Linked DNA regions of Hydrogenophaga sp. SL48. The protein of the gene in region 1 interacts with the protein of each later gene in a pairwise test. Links are inferred from orthologs where the notes say so. Each region holds a gene or a part of one and is shown on either strand. Other genes may lie near its edges.

The links. Proteins that work in one complex are often made in the same cells at the same time.
Region 2: the proteins of pheT (region 1) and secD interact in binary tests that used the Escherichia coli proteins (3 or more experiments, as listed by UniProt). The link is inferred for Hydrogenophaga sp. SL48 from one-to-one orthologs.

The regions. Positions count from the first base shown.
Region 1 is NZ_CP063400.1:1,322,547-1,329,572, reverse strand. What follows is about bases 3,939-7,026. They hold pheT (phenylalanine--tRNA ligase subunit beta), read right to left. Parts: upstream 6,652-7,026; coding sequence 4,225-6,651; downstream 3,939-4,224. Other genes in these bases: pheS (phenylalanine--tRNA ligase subunit alpha), read right to left, coding at 6,670-7,026; IM738_RS06350 (integration host factor subunit alpha), read right to left, coding at 3,939-4,186. In the rest of the region: IM738_RS06375 (dihydrodipicolinate synthase family protein), read left to right, coding at 1-397; IM738_RS06370 (NAD-dependent succinate-semialdehyde dehydrogenase), read left to right, coding at 410-1,879; IM738_RS06365 (Bug family tripartite tricarboxylate transporter substrate binding protein), read left to right, coding at 1,915-2,889; IM738_RS06355 (MerR family transcriptional regulator), read right to left, coding at 3,207-3,659; more of IM738_RS06350, read right to left, coding at 3,860-3,938.
Region 2 is NZ_CP063400.1:4,237,125-4,242,575, forward strand. What follows is about bases 1-2,864. They hold secD (protein translocase subunit SecD), read right to left. Parts: upstream 2,441-2,864; coding sequence 560-2,440; downstream 1-559. Other genes in these bases: secF (protein translocase subunit SecF), read right to left, coding at 1-542; yajC (preprotein translocase subunit YajC), read right to left, coding at 2,564-2,864. Also shown: more of yajC, read right to left, coding at 2,865-2,884; IM738_RS20070 (indolepyruvate ferredoxin oxidoreductase family protein), read right to left, coding at 3,026-5,451. UniProt on the Escherichia coli protein: Part of the Sec protein translocase complex. Interacts with the SecYEG preprotein conducting channel. SecDF uses the proton motive force (PMF) to complete protein translocation after the ATP-dependent function of SecA.

The DNA.
Region 1 (7,026 bases):
CGAGGGCGACGCCATTCCCCTGATGAGCCTGATGAAGCTGCAGTTCTCGGGCACCAGCAACACGCAGTGGATGAGCGACTACTACCCCCGTGCCTTCGAACTCGCCCGCCAGGGCGAATGGGAGGCCGCCATGGCGCTGTACTGGAAGGTCAACCCCGCGCGCAGCGCCAACGGCGCGGCCGCCCAGTCGTACGCCGGCGGCACCGGTGTGCTGAACCGCACCATGTGGAAGTACCAGGACTGGCTGGCCGGCTTCAACGGCGGCCCCCTGCGTGCGCCGGCCATGCGCATTCCCGACCGCTTCATGAAGCCACTGCGCCAGGGCCTGGTGGCGTCCGGCCTGCCCGTGACCGACGACCCCGACAGCCAGTTCATGGTTGGCCGTTTCCCTTGCTGAGCAAGTACCCGAATGAAGACCCTGCTCAAAGACCCGGGCCTCTGGCGCGAAGCCGCGCTGATCGACGGCCAGTGGATCACCGACACGCCGCACGGCGCCTCGGATCTCTTCAATCCGGCCAACGGGGAACTGCTGGCCCGCCTTCCGCGTTGCAAGGACGACGAGACCACGCGCGCCGTGGAAGCCGCGGACAAAGCCTTCCGCAGCTGGCGCAAGACGACGGCCAGGCACCGTTCGCAAATCCTGTACCGCTGGTGGCAGCTCATCGTGGACAGCAAGGACGACCTGGCCACGCTGATCACGCTGGAGGAAGGCAAGCCCCTGGCCGAGGCCCGCGGCGAGATCGACTATGCCACCGGCTTCGTGCAGTGGTTCGCCGAGGAAGCCAAGCGCGTGCGTGGTGAGGTCATCCCGGCGCCCAAGGACACGCAGCGCATCGTCACGCTCAAGCAGCCCATCGGCGTCTGCGCGGCGATCACGCCCTGGAACTTCCCGGCCGCGATGATCGCCCGCAAGGCCGGCCCGGCGCTGGCGGCCGGCTGCACCATGGTGGTCAAGCCCGCCAGCCAGACGCCACTGACGGCGCTGGCCCTGGGTGAGCTGGCATTGCGCGCGGGTGTGCCTGCCGGCGTGTTCAGCGTGCTCACTGGCGCCGACACGCGCGCCATCGGCGGCGTGCTGACCTCGCATCCCCTGGTTCGCAAAATCACCTTCACAGGGTCCACAGAAGTCGGTCGTGTGCTGTTGCAGCAGTCGGCTTCGACGATCAAAAAGTGCTCGATGGAGCTGGGCGGCAACGCGCCCTGCATCGTGTTCGACGACGCGGACCTCGAACGGGCCGTCGAAGGCATCCTGGTGGCCAAGTTCCGCAACACAGGCCAGTCCTGCATCGCGGCCAACCGCGTGCTGGTGCAAGACGGCATCCACGACGCGCTGGCCCGGCGCCTCGCCGAGCGCGTGGCGGGCCTGAAGGTTGGCAACGGGCTGGACGACGGCGTGCAGATCGGTCCGATGATCGACGCCGCCGCCGTCCGCAAAGTCGAGGCGCATGTGGCCAACGCCGTCGCGGCGGGCGCGCGTGTGCTCACCGGCGGACAGCGCCACGCCCTGGGGGGCGGTTTCTACGAGCCCACGGTGCTCGCCGACGTGGCGCCCCACATGGCCGTCGCCATTGAGGAGACCTTCGGCCCGGTGATGCCCCTGATCCGCTTCACGACCGACGACGAAGCGATCGCCCTGGCCAACGACACCGAGTTCGGCCTGGCGTCCTACCTGTTCAGCCGGGACGCGTCCCGCATCTGGCGCACGGCCGAGGCCCTGGAGTGCGGCATGGTGGGCATCAACACCGGCCTGATCTCGACCGAGGTCGCGCCCTTCGGCGGCGTCAAGCAGAGCGGCCTGGGGCGCGAAGGCTCCCAGTACGGCATCGAGGAGTTCATCGAAATCAAGTACCTGTGCTGGGACGGCATCGACAACGACTGATCGTCCTGTTTTCGAATCACAACAAGGAGACTTCCATGTTCCATCCATCCAAACGTCGCCTGCTGAAAGCACTCGTCGGTGCGGCTGTGCTCGGCCCGACGACTGCGGCGTTGGCGCAATCCGGCGCCAACGTGATCAAGGTGGTCGTGCCCTTCGTGGCGGGCGGCATCACCGACCAGGTGGCGCGGGGCGTCCTGGACCGCGTGTCGAAGTCGCTGGCGTTGACCATGGTCATCGAGAACCGGCCGGGTGCGGGTTCGCGCATCGGCTCCGAGACCGTCATGCGCGCCGACCCGGACGGCATGACCCTGCTCTTCACCAATCCCAGCTACACCATCCTGCCCATCACGGACTCGACGGTGAAGTACGACCCGGTGAAAGCACTGATGCCCGTGGCCCTGGTGGGCACGTACGGTCTGCCCGTCGTGGTGAGCGCCCGGTTGCCCGTCAACACACTCGGCGAGTTCATCGCCCACGCCAGGAAAAACCCCGGCCAGCTGAGCTACGGCAGCGCGGGCATGGGCAGCGGGGCCCACTTTGCCGGTGAGTTCTTCCAGCGGCTCACCGGCACGGAGATGGTCCATGTGCCGTACAAGTCCACTTCGGCCGCCATCATCGATGTCGCCGGTGGGGTGCTGGACCTGACCTTCGACGCGACCGCCAAGTCGTACGCCGACGCGGGCAAGGTGAAGATCATCGCGGTCACGGGCAAGCACCGCGACCCGCGCCTGCCCGGCGTCCCCACGGCGGCAGAGAGCGGCCTGAAAGAGTACGTCCTGAGCTCCTGGCTGGGTCTGTTCGCACCGCCCGGAACCCCCGCCCCGCTGTTAGAAAAGCTCAACAAGGCGGTGAACGCCGCGCTGGCAGATCCCACGCTGGTGAAACAACTGGAGGACCTGGGCATCACCGCAGCAGGCGGCCCCCCTGCAGCCCTGGCCACCTCGGTGCAGCAAGACATGACGGTGTACCGCCGCATCGCCACCGAGGCCAAACTGACGTTCAAGCCATAGCTGCTTGGTGCGCCTGCATGCAGGAGATGGCACTGGAGTCTTCGCGCGTTGCGGTCGTTGTTTCACGGAGCGTTGAGGCTCCATCGCGGACGACTGGTCAGAGGCCAGGTGCTGTGGGACCGTGATTTCTGGGAGTTTGTCGCTCGAACGCAGAGGAAAAAACAAAAAAGCCCGGAGTCGTGAGACTCCGGGCTTATTGCGTTTTTGGTCGGCGTGGCGGGATTCGAACTCGCGACCCCTTGCACCCCATGCAAGTGCGCTACCAGGCTGCGCTACACGCCGACAAGCCTCACATTATAGCCAGTAATTGGAGCAATTCAGACTTGAAGACTCAGAAGCTCGCGAATTTCCATAAGTTCGCGCCGCATGCCGATCAACGCCGACACGGGAATGGCAAAGGGAACTTCGGCAATCGGCGCGTCAACGATTTCATCACCTGTACCAACGGCCATACCAAAGTCAACCACATCGACCGTGTCCTCGTCGTCAGTCCGCCGCCGGTCACGTTCGGATTGCACCAGCTCTTGCAGCTTGTTGCGTGCACCGCTGATGGTGAAACCCTGGTCGTACAGCAGTTCGCGGATGCGCCGGATCATGAGTACTTCATGGTGCTGGTAGTAGCGGCGGTTACCCCGGCGCTTCATCGGCCGCAACTGGGTAAATTCTTGCTCCCAGTACCGCAGCACATGCGGTTTGACGCCACACAGTTCGCCCACTTCACCGATGGTGAAGTAGCGCTTGGCCGGTATGGGTGGGAGGGTTTTTTCCATGAAAATCAAAGCGGTACAAACCGAACCTTGAAATTTACTCTAACAATGACTGGTCCGCGCAACACGGGACAAATTTCTGCGAGCACTGTTGCGATTGTGACAAGAAGTAAGATTTCATCTCACTTGGGTCACGAGCTCTTCCAAAAAAAACGGTGACAAAAGTCACCGTTTTTCTTATTTGTGCTTGAAGGGGATTGCCGTCAACTTCCGATCACGGCCGTCTGAACCTGTTCCTTGAGCTTGGGGCTGGCGTGGAAGGTGACCACTCGACGGGCTTCAATCGCTACGGGTTCTCCCGTGCGGGGATTGCGACCCGGTCGGGGGGCCTTTGTGCGGATCTGGAAGTTGCCAAAACCCGAAATCTTCACGTCGGTGCCTTCCACCAAGCTGTCGGTGATGAGATCAAAGAACGCGTCAATCATGTCTTTCGATTCGCGTTTGTTCAGACCGATCTGGTCAAACAGCAACTCAGCCAGTTGGGCCTTGGTCAGCGCTGGAGTTTCCAAGCTTTCGACGGCAAGTTCCATGAAGGTTCTCCTCGTTTGTTCTGAGACTCAATGCCAACTCAACGCAACCGGGCGTGCACACGGCGGGACAGCGCATCGAGCGCGTCTTTGACCACTGACTCGATTTCTTCTTCGGTCAGTGTAGCGTCGTCACGGTTGAGCGTCAGTCGCACCGCCAGACTCTTCTCGTCCGCAGTCAAACCGCCCGACAAGGAGCCATCGGCCAAGCGCTTGGGTCGGTACACGTCGAACAGCACCACGTCGCGCAGCAAGAGGCCTCCGCCAGAGCGGATCGCGTCCACCACGGCGGCATGCGTCACCGACTCCTTGACCACAATGGCAAGGTCGCGCTCCACCGGCTGGTGGCGACTCACGGTCTGGAACACCGGCACATCGCGCTGGAGCACGGCGTCGAGCGCCAGTTCGAACATCACCGGCGCTTGCGTGAGGTCGTAGGCTTGGCGCCATTTCGGATGCAGTTCACCCACATGACCGACACAACGTTCGCCCAGCCAGACGCTGGCACAGCGACCGGGGTGCATCGCGGGATGCTCAGCGGGCTTGAAACCCGGTTGCAGCGGCGCCAGCAGCGCTTGCACATCACCTTTCACGTCGAAGAAATCGGCACCACGTTCAGCGCTGCCCCACTGAAGGCTGTCCACACTCCCGTAGGCCAGACCGGCAACGCGCATGGGCTGATCAAATCCGGCCACGCTGGTGTCGCTGTCTGGCACCGAGGCGTCCTTGCGGAACACGCGGCCCAGCTCGAACAGGCGCACGCGCTGAGCCTTGCGGTCCAGGTTGAACTTGAGTACCGCGATCAGACTGCCGAGCAGCGAGGAGCGCATCACGCTCATCTGGCTGGCGATCGGGTTCAACAATCTGATCGGGTCGGCATTGCCTGCCAGTTCGCGCTCCCAGCGCTCTTCCACGAAGCTGAAGTTGATGGTTTCCTGGTATCCCAGTTGCGCCAGCTGACGGCGCACAGCAAACGGGCCTCGCCTGGACTCGGCGCGCAGCTTGGCAGTGATCGGTGCCAGCGGCGGATGGGTCGGCAATTGCTCGTAGCCGATGACGCGCGCCACCTCTTCAATCAGGTCTTCCTCGATCTGCAGATCGAAACGGAAGGCAGGCGGAGCCACGGTCACAGTACCCTCGCCTTCGGTCACGTCCAGGCCCAGGCGGCGCAAAGCTCCCGCACACTGCGCTTGCGTGACCGGCATGCCGATGACCTTGGCCGCACGCGCGACGCGCAGGGTGACCGGCTTGCCTTCGGGCAGCGCCAGTGTCTGATCGTCCAACGGACCTGCCTGACCACCACAAATGTCCAGCACCAGCTGCGTGATGCGCTCCACGTGTTCGACGGTCGTGGACGGATCCACACCGCGTTCGAAGCGGTGACCGGCATCGGTGCTGAAGTTGTAGCGACGCGAACGGCCAGCGATGGCCTTGGGCCACCAGAAAGCAGCTTCGATGAAGATGTTCTGCGTGTCGTCCGAGACGGCTGTGGCATCGCCGCCCATGATGCCGGCAAGCGACTCGACTTCCTTGTCGTCCGCGATCACGCCCACACCGCCATCGACCGTGACGGTGTTGCCATTGAGCAGTTTGAGCTGTTCGCCCTCGCGACCCCAGCGCACCTGCAAGCCACCGTGGATCTTGTCGAGGTCGAAGATGTGCGAGGGGCGGCCCAGCTCGAACATCACGTAGTTGGAGATGTCCACCAGCGGCGAAATGCTTCGCTGACCGCAGCGCGCGAGGCGCTCGATCATCCAGGCGGGCGTCTGCGCCTTCGTGTTCACGCCGCGCACCACGCGTCCACTGAAACGGCCGCACAGATCGGGTGCCTGCACGCTCACCGGCAGGCGGTCCTGCACCTGCACGGGGACTTTGGGGAACTCGGGCTGCAGCAGCGGCGTGTCGGTCAATGCCGACACCTCGCGCGCGATACCGTACACGCTCAGGCAGTGCGCCAGGTTGGGTGTGAGTTTGAGCGTGAACAGCATGTCGTCCAGAGCCAGTTGCTCGCGGATGTCGCGACCGATCACGGCGTCGTCACCCAGCTCCAGCAGGCCATTGCTCTCTTCGGAGATCTGCAGTTCTTTGGCCGAGCACAGCATGCCCTGGCTTTCGACGCCGCGCAGTTTGCCGAGCTTGATCTCGAAGGCTTTGCCGTCTTCACCCGGTGGCAGCAAGGCACCCACGGTGGCGCACGGAATTTTGATGCCGGCGCGGGCGTTTGGCGCACCACAGACGATGTTCAGCGGAGCACCTTGCCCCACGTCCACCTGGCACACACGCAGGCGGTCGGCATTGGGGTGTTGATCAGCGCTCAGGATCTGGCCCACCACCACGCCCGTGAAAGCAGGCGCAAACGGGCGCAGTTCTTCGACCTCCAAACCGGCCATGGTCAGGGTGTCGGCGAGTTGCTGACTGGTCAGGGAAGGATTGCAGAAGGCACGCAGCCAGGATTCGGGAAATTGCATCGTGTCGTACCGAAGAGGTCAGCGGAACTGCGAGAGGAAGCGGATATCGCCATCGAAAAAGAGGCGCAGGTCGTTCACGCCGTAGCGCAGCATGGTCAGGCGGTCCGGGCCCATGCCGAAGGCGAAGCCGATGTAACGTTCAGGATCCAGCCCCATGTTGCGCACCACGTTCGGATGCACCTCGCCGGAGCCGGCCACCTCCAGCCAGCGGCCGGCCAGCGGACCGCTCTGGAACTGGATGTCGATCTCGGCGCTGGGCTCGGTGAACGGGAAGAAGCTCGGACGGAAACGCAGCACCAGATCGTCGCTTTCAAAGAAGGTGCGGCAGAAGTCGGTGAAGACGACCTTGAGGTCCTTGAAACTCACGTTCTCGCC
Region 2 (5,451 bases), 2.9 Mb from region 1 along the record:
AACGCAAAGAAGCCCAGGATGATGACCACATCGTGCAGGTTGGCGATGATGGCGGACACCGCGTACTTCCACTCGAACCTGATCGCCAGGTAGATCATGATGCCCAGGATCACGAACCCGAGCGCCTTGAGCCCGTTCTCCACCAGCTCCTGCCCCACCTGAGGCCCGACGAACTCGGTGCGGCGCAGCTGCACCGCGGGGTTCTGGGCCTTGAGCGCGGTCAGCACCGCTTCACTCTGCTGACCCGAACTCTGGCCGGCCCTGGCGGGCAGGCGCAGCAGCACATCCTGCGAGGTGCCGAAGTTCTGCACCGGCACATCGACATAGCCCAGCCCCTCGATCACCTTGCGCACCGACTCCAGATCGGCCGGCTGTTCGTAGGCCACCTCCATCACGGTGCCGCCCGTGAACTCCACCGACAGGTGCAGGCCACGGGTGACCAGAAAGAACACCGCCAGGAAAAAAGTGATGGCCGAGATCGCGTTCAGCACGATGGCGTGCTTCATGAACGGGATGTCTTTGCGGATGCGGAAAAGTTCCATGCTTCAAGCTCCTGGGGTCAATCGGCCTTGGCCACTGCGTTGTCGCCGTCGGGGCGCCACACCGTGCCGATGGACACGCTCTTGAGTTTCTTCTGGCGGCCGTACCAGAGATTGACCAGGCCGCGCGAGAACACCACGGCCGAAAACATGCTGGTCAGGATGCCGATGCAGTGCACCACCGCAAAGCCGCGCACCGGGCCGGAGCCGAACGCCAGCAGCGCCACGCCCGCGATCAGCGAGGTGATGTTGGAGTCCAGGATGGTGCCCCATGCGTGGTCGTAACCCACGTTGATCGCGGTCTGTGGCGAGGAACCGTTGCGCAGTTCTTCGCGCACGCGCTCGTTGATCAGCACGTTGGCGTCGATGGCCATGCCCAGCGCCAACGCCATGGCCGCCATGCCGGGCAAGGTCAGCGTGGCCTGCAGCATGGACAGGATCGCCACCAGCAGCACGAGGTTGAAGCCCAGTGCGAGGCTGGAGAACACGCCAAACAGCATGTAGTAGGCGCACATGAAGGTGGCGACCGCCAGGAAACCCCAGATCACGCTGTTGAAGCCGCGCTCGATGTTTTCCTTGCCCAGGCTGGGACCGATGGTGCGTTCTTCAATGATCTCCATCGGGGCGGCCAGCGAACCAGCGCGCAACAGCAGGGCCGTATCGCTGGCTTCCACCGTGTTCATGCTGCCCGAAATCTGCACCCGGCCGCCCCCGATTTCGCCGCGAATCACCGGTGCCGTCACAACCTCGCCCTTGCCCTTTTCGAACAGGATGATGGCCATGCGCTTGCCGACGTTCTCGCGGGTCACGTCGCGGAACACGCGGGCGCCCTTGCTGTCCAGCGTCAGGTGCACGGCGGGTTGTTGCTGGTCGTCGAAGCCCGCCTGGGCGTCGGTCAGGTTCTCGCCCGTGAGCAGCACTTCGCGCTTGACGATGACGGCGCGGCCGTCGCGCTCCAGGTATTTTTCGGAACCGAAGGGCACCGCGCCCGCGCCACCCTCGGCGGCCTGGCCCTCGGAGCTCTCGTCCACCAGCCGCACTTCCAGCGTGGCGGTGCGGCCCAGGATGTCCTTGGCCTTGGCCGTGTCCTGCACGCCGGGGAGCTGCACCACGATGCGGTCGGTGCCCTGCTGCTGGATCACGGGCTCGGACACCGCCAGTTCGTTGATGCGGTTGTGCAGCGTGGTGATGTTCTGCTTGAGCGCCTGGTCCTGCACCGTGATCGCGGCGGCCGGCTTGATCGTGGCCGACAGGCGGAACTCGGCGCCATCGGCCGCCTGCACCACCTGCAGGTCGGGGAACTGGTCCTGGATCACGGCCTGCACCGCCTGCGCCGTCGCGGCATCGCGTGCGCGCAGCTCGATGGTCTGGCCGTTGCGCTGGATACCGCCGTGGCGCACATTTTTCTCACGCAGGGCCGCGCGCAGATCGCCGGCCAGCACGTCGGCCTTGCGCTGCAGCGCAGCGGGCATGTCCACCTGGAGCATGAAGTGCACACCTCCGCGCAGGTCCAGACCGAGGTACATGGGCGAAGCGCCCAGGCTGGCCATCCAGGCAGGCGTGCGCGGCACGAGGTTCAGCGCCACCACGAAGCCAGGATTGGCAGGATCGGCGTTGAGCGTGCGCTCGATCGTGTCGCGCGCCTTGATCTGCACGTCGGTGTTCTCAAAACGGGCGCGCACCGAATTGCCTTCGAGCTGGATCAACGACGGCTGGATGCTCTGCGCCGCCAGCGCCTGCTCCACCCGTGTGACCGTGGTCAGGTCGACCTTCACCGACGAACGGGCCGCCGACACCTGCACCGCTGGCGACTCGCCAAACAGGTTGGGCAGGGCGTACAGCACCCCGATCACCAGCGCAAAAGCGATGACCAGGTACTTCCAGAGCGGATAACGGTTCATGGGAGGGCAACCAAAATGGCGTGAGGTGGAGCTGTCCGGAAATGCGGCGGAACCGGCTCCGCCGGGCCGCTCGCATTGCCCCCTTGAGGGGGGAACGGGCCCACTCGGGCCCGTGCGGGGGTGTTACTTGATGGTTCCCTTGGGCAGCACCTGAACCACGGCCGTGCGCTGCATCTGGACTTCCATGCCGTCGGCCAGTTCCACACCGACATAGGTCTCACCCACCTTGGACACCTTGGCCAGGAAGCCGCCGGCGGTCACGACCTCGTCGCCCTTGGCCAGGGCCTCGATCATGGCCTTGTGCTCCTTCTGGCGCTTCATCTGGGGGCGGATCATCACGAAATAGAGCACCACGAACATGAGCACCAGCGGCAGCATGCTCATCAGGGTGTCCTGGGTGCTGCCACCGGTGGCGGCTTGGGCGTAGGCGGAAGAAATGAACACAGGGCGTCTCCAACAGGGTCAAAAAGGGTCAAGGCAGGGCCCGGCGGGCGAACCCGGCCGGGCCTTGCGGCGCAACCGCCCATTGTATGACGCCCCCTCTCCCCCATGGCGGGCGGGGCCAAGGCCTCTGCTGGCTCCGGATCAGGCGGCGCGCGCCACGTCCGTCGGCCCCGCGCGCCACTGCGCCAGCAACCCGCTCCAGCGACCGCGCGCGGCCGCCAGGTGGCGCTCTTTCACATGGCCGAATCCCTTGATCTGCTCAGGGAGGCGGGCGATCTCCAGGGCCAGCGCGTGGTTGCCGGCGTTCAGGCCTTTCAGCAGCTCCTCGACGCTCGCGCGGTACTCGCCGATCAGGGCCCGCTCGGTGCGGCGCTCCTCGGTGCGGCCGAACACGTCCAGCGCCGTGCCGCGCAATCCCTTGAGCTTCGCCAGCAGCCTGAAGCCGGTGAACATCAGCGGGCCGAAGCGCTGCTTGACCAGCTCGCCCTTGGCGTTTTTCTTCGCGATCAGCGGTGGCGCCAGGTGCACGTGCAGCTTGAAGTCGCCTTCGAACTGCGCGGCCAGCTTCGCGTGGAAGGCCGGGTCGCTGTGCAGGCGGGCCACCTCGTACTCGTCCTTGTAGGCCATGAGCTTGAACAGGTTCCGCGCCACGGCTTCGGTCAGCGTGGTCTTGCCGAGCTTCGCCTCGGCGTCCTGCACACGGCGCACCAGCACCTCGTACTCGCCAGCGTATGCGGCGTTCTGGTAAGCCGTCAGGAACTCGACGCGGCGCGCCACCAGGCTGTCCACCGTCTCGCGCTTCTTGAACTGGATCACCTGCTGGCCCAGCGGGCTGACCACAGCGGCCATGGCCTTGGGGTCGTGCGCGGCGCGGCGGCCCCACTCGAAGGCCTGCTTGTTTTTGTCGACCTGCACCGCGTTCAGCTCGATCGCGCGCATCAGCGCCGTCAGACCCAGCGGCACCCAACCGCGCTGCCAGGCGTAGCCCAGCATCATGGGGTTGGTGTAGATCGAATCGCCCATCAGCTTCGACGAGGCGGCCTCGGCATCGAAGGTGCCCACCGCGTTGACACCCAGGCTGGCGGTCAGCGCGTCCACGCAGGCCTGCGCGGGGTTCTGCCAGTCGGGGTTCTTCACGAAGGCGGCCGTGGGCGTGGCGCTGGCGTTGAGCGCCACGTGGCTGCGGCCGGCGCGCAGGCGCTGCCAGCTTTCCTTGTGCGCCGCCACGATCGGGTCACAACCGATGATCAGGTCGGCCGACGCGGCCGACACGCGGGTGGTGCGTATGACATCCTGGTGCGAGCCGATCAGCACGTGGCTCCAGGTGGCGCCGCCCTTCTGCGCCAGGCCCGCCGCGTCCTGCGTGACGATGCCCTTGCCTTCGATGTGCGCCGCCATGCCCAGCAGCTGGCCGATGGTGATGACGCCGGTGCCGCCGACGCCCGCGACGATGATGCCCCAGGCCTCGTGGGCCAGCGTGGGCAGCGTCGGCTCGGGCAACGCGCCGCCGGTCCATTCGGCCTTGGCGCCGCCCTTGTCCTTTTTGCGCAGCTGGCCGCCGTCCACCGTGACGAAGCTCGGGCAGAAGCCTTTGACGCAGGAGAAGTCCTTGTTGCAGCTGCTCTGGTTGATGGTGCGCTTGCGGCCGAACTCGGTCTCCAGCGGCTCCACGCTCAGGCAGTTGCTCTGCACGCTGCAGTCACCACAACCTTCACACACCAGCTCGTTGATCACCACGCGCTCAGTCGGCTCGACCATCGTGCCGCGCTTGCGGCGGCGGCGCTTTTCGGTGGCGCAGGTCTGGTCGTAGATGATGACCGTGGTGCCCTTGATCTCGCGGAACTCGCGCTGCACCGCGTCCAGCGTGTCGCGGTGCTGGATGGCGATGCCACTCGGCAGCCCACCCACGCTGGCGTACTTCTCGGGCTCGTCGGTCACGATGGTGATCTTCACCGCGCCCTCGGCGCGCATGCTCTGCGCGATCTGCACGACCGAATGGCCCTCGGGCCGCTCACCGACCTGCTGGCCGCCCGTCATGGCCACGGCGTCGTTGTACAGAATCTTGTAGGTGATGTTCACGCCGGCGGCGATGCTCTGGCGCACCGCCAGGATGCCGCTGTGGAAGTAGGTGCCGTCGCCCAGGTTGGCGAACATGTGCTGGTCATTCACGAACGGTTGCTGACCGACCCAGGGCACACCCTCGCCGCCCATCTGGGTGAAGCCCACGGTGGCGCGGTCCATCCAGATGGTCATGAAGTGGCAGCCGATGCCGGCCATGGCACGCGAGCCCTCGGGCACCTTGGTGCTGGTATTGTGCGGGCAGCCCGAGCAGAACCAAGGCTGGCGCTCGGCGCCTTCCACGCCCTTGGTCAGCAGGGTCTGCATGGACTGCTCCTGCGCCGTGAGGATGGCGAGCTGCGCGTCGATGCGCGCCTGCACGTCCTCGGGCAGGCCCATCTTGCGCAGGCGCTTGGCGACGGCGCGGGCGATGATGCTCGGCGTCAGGTCGGCGTTGGCGCGCAGCAGGGTATGGGCGCTCGGGTTGGGCATGGACCACTCGCCGCCGG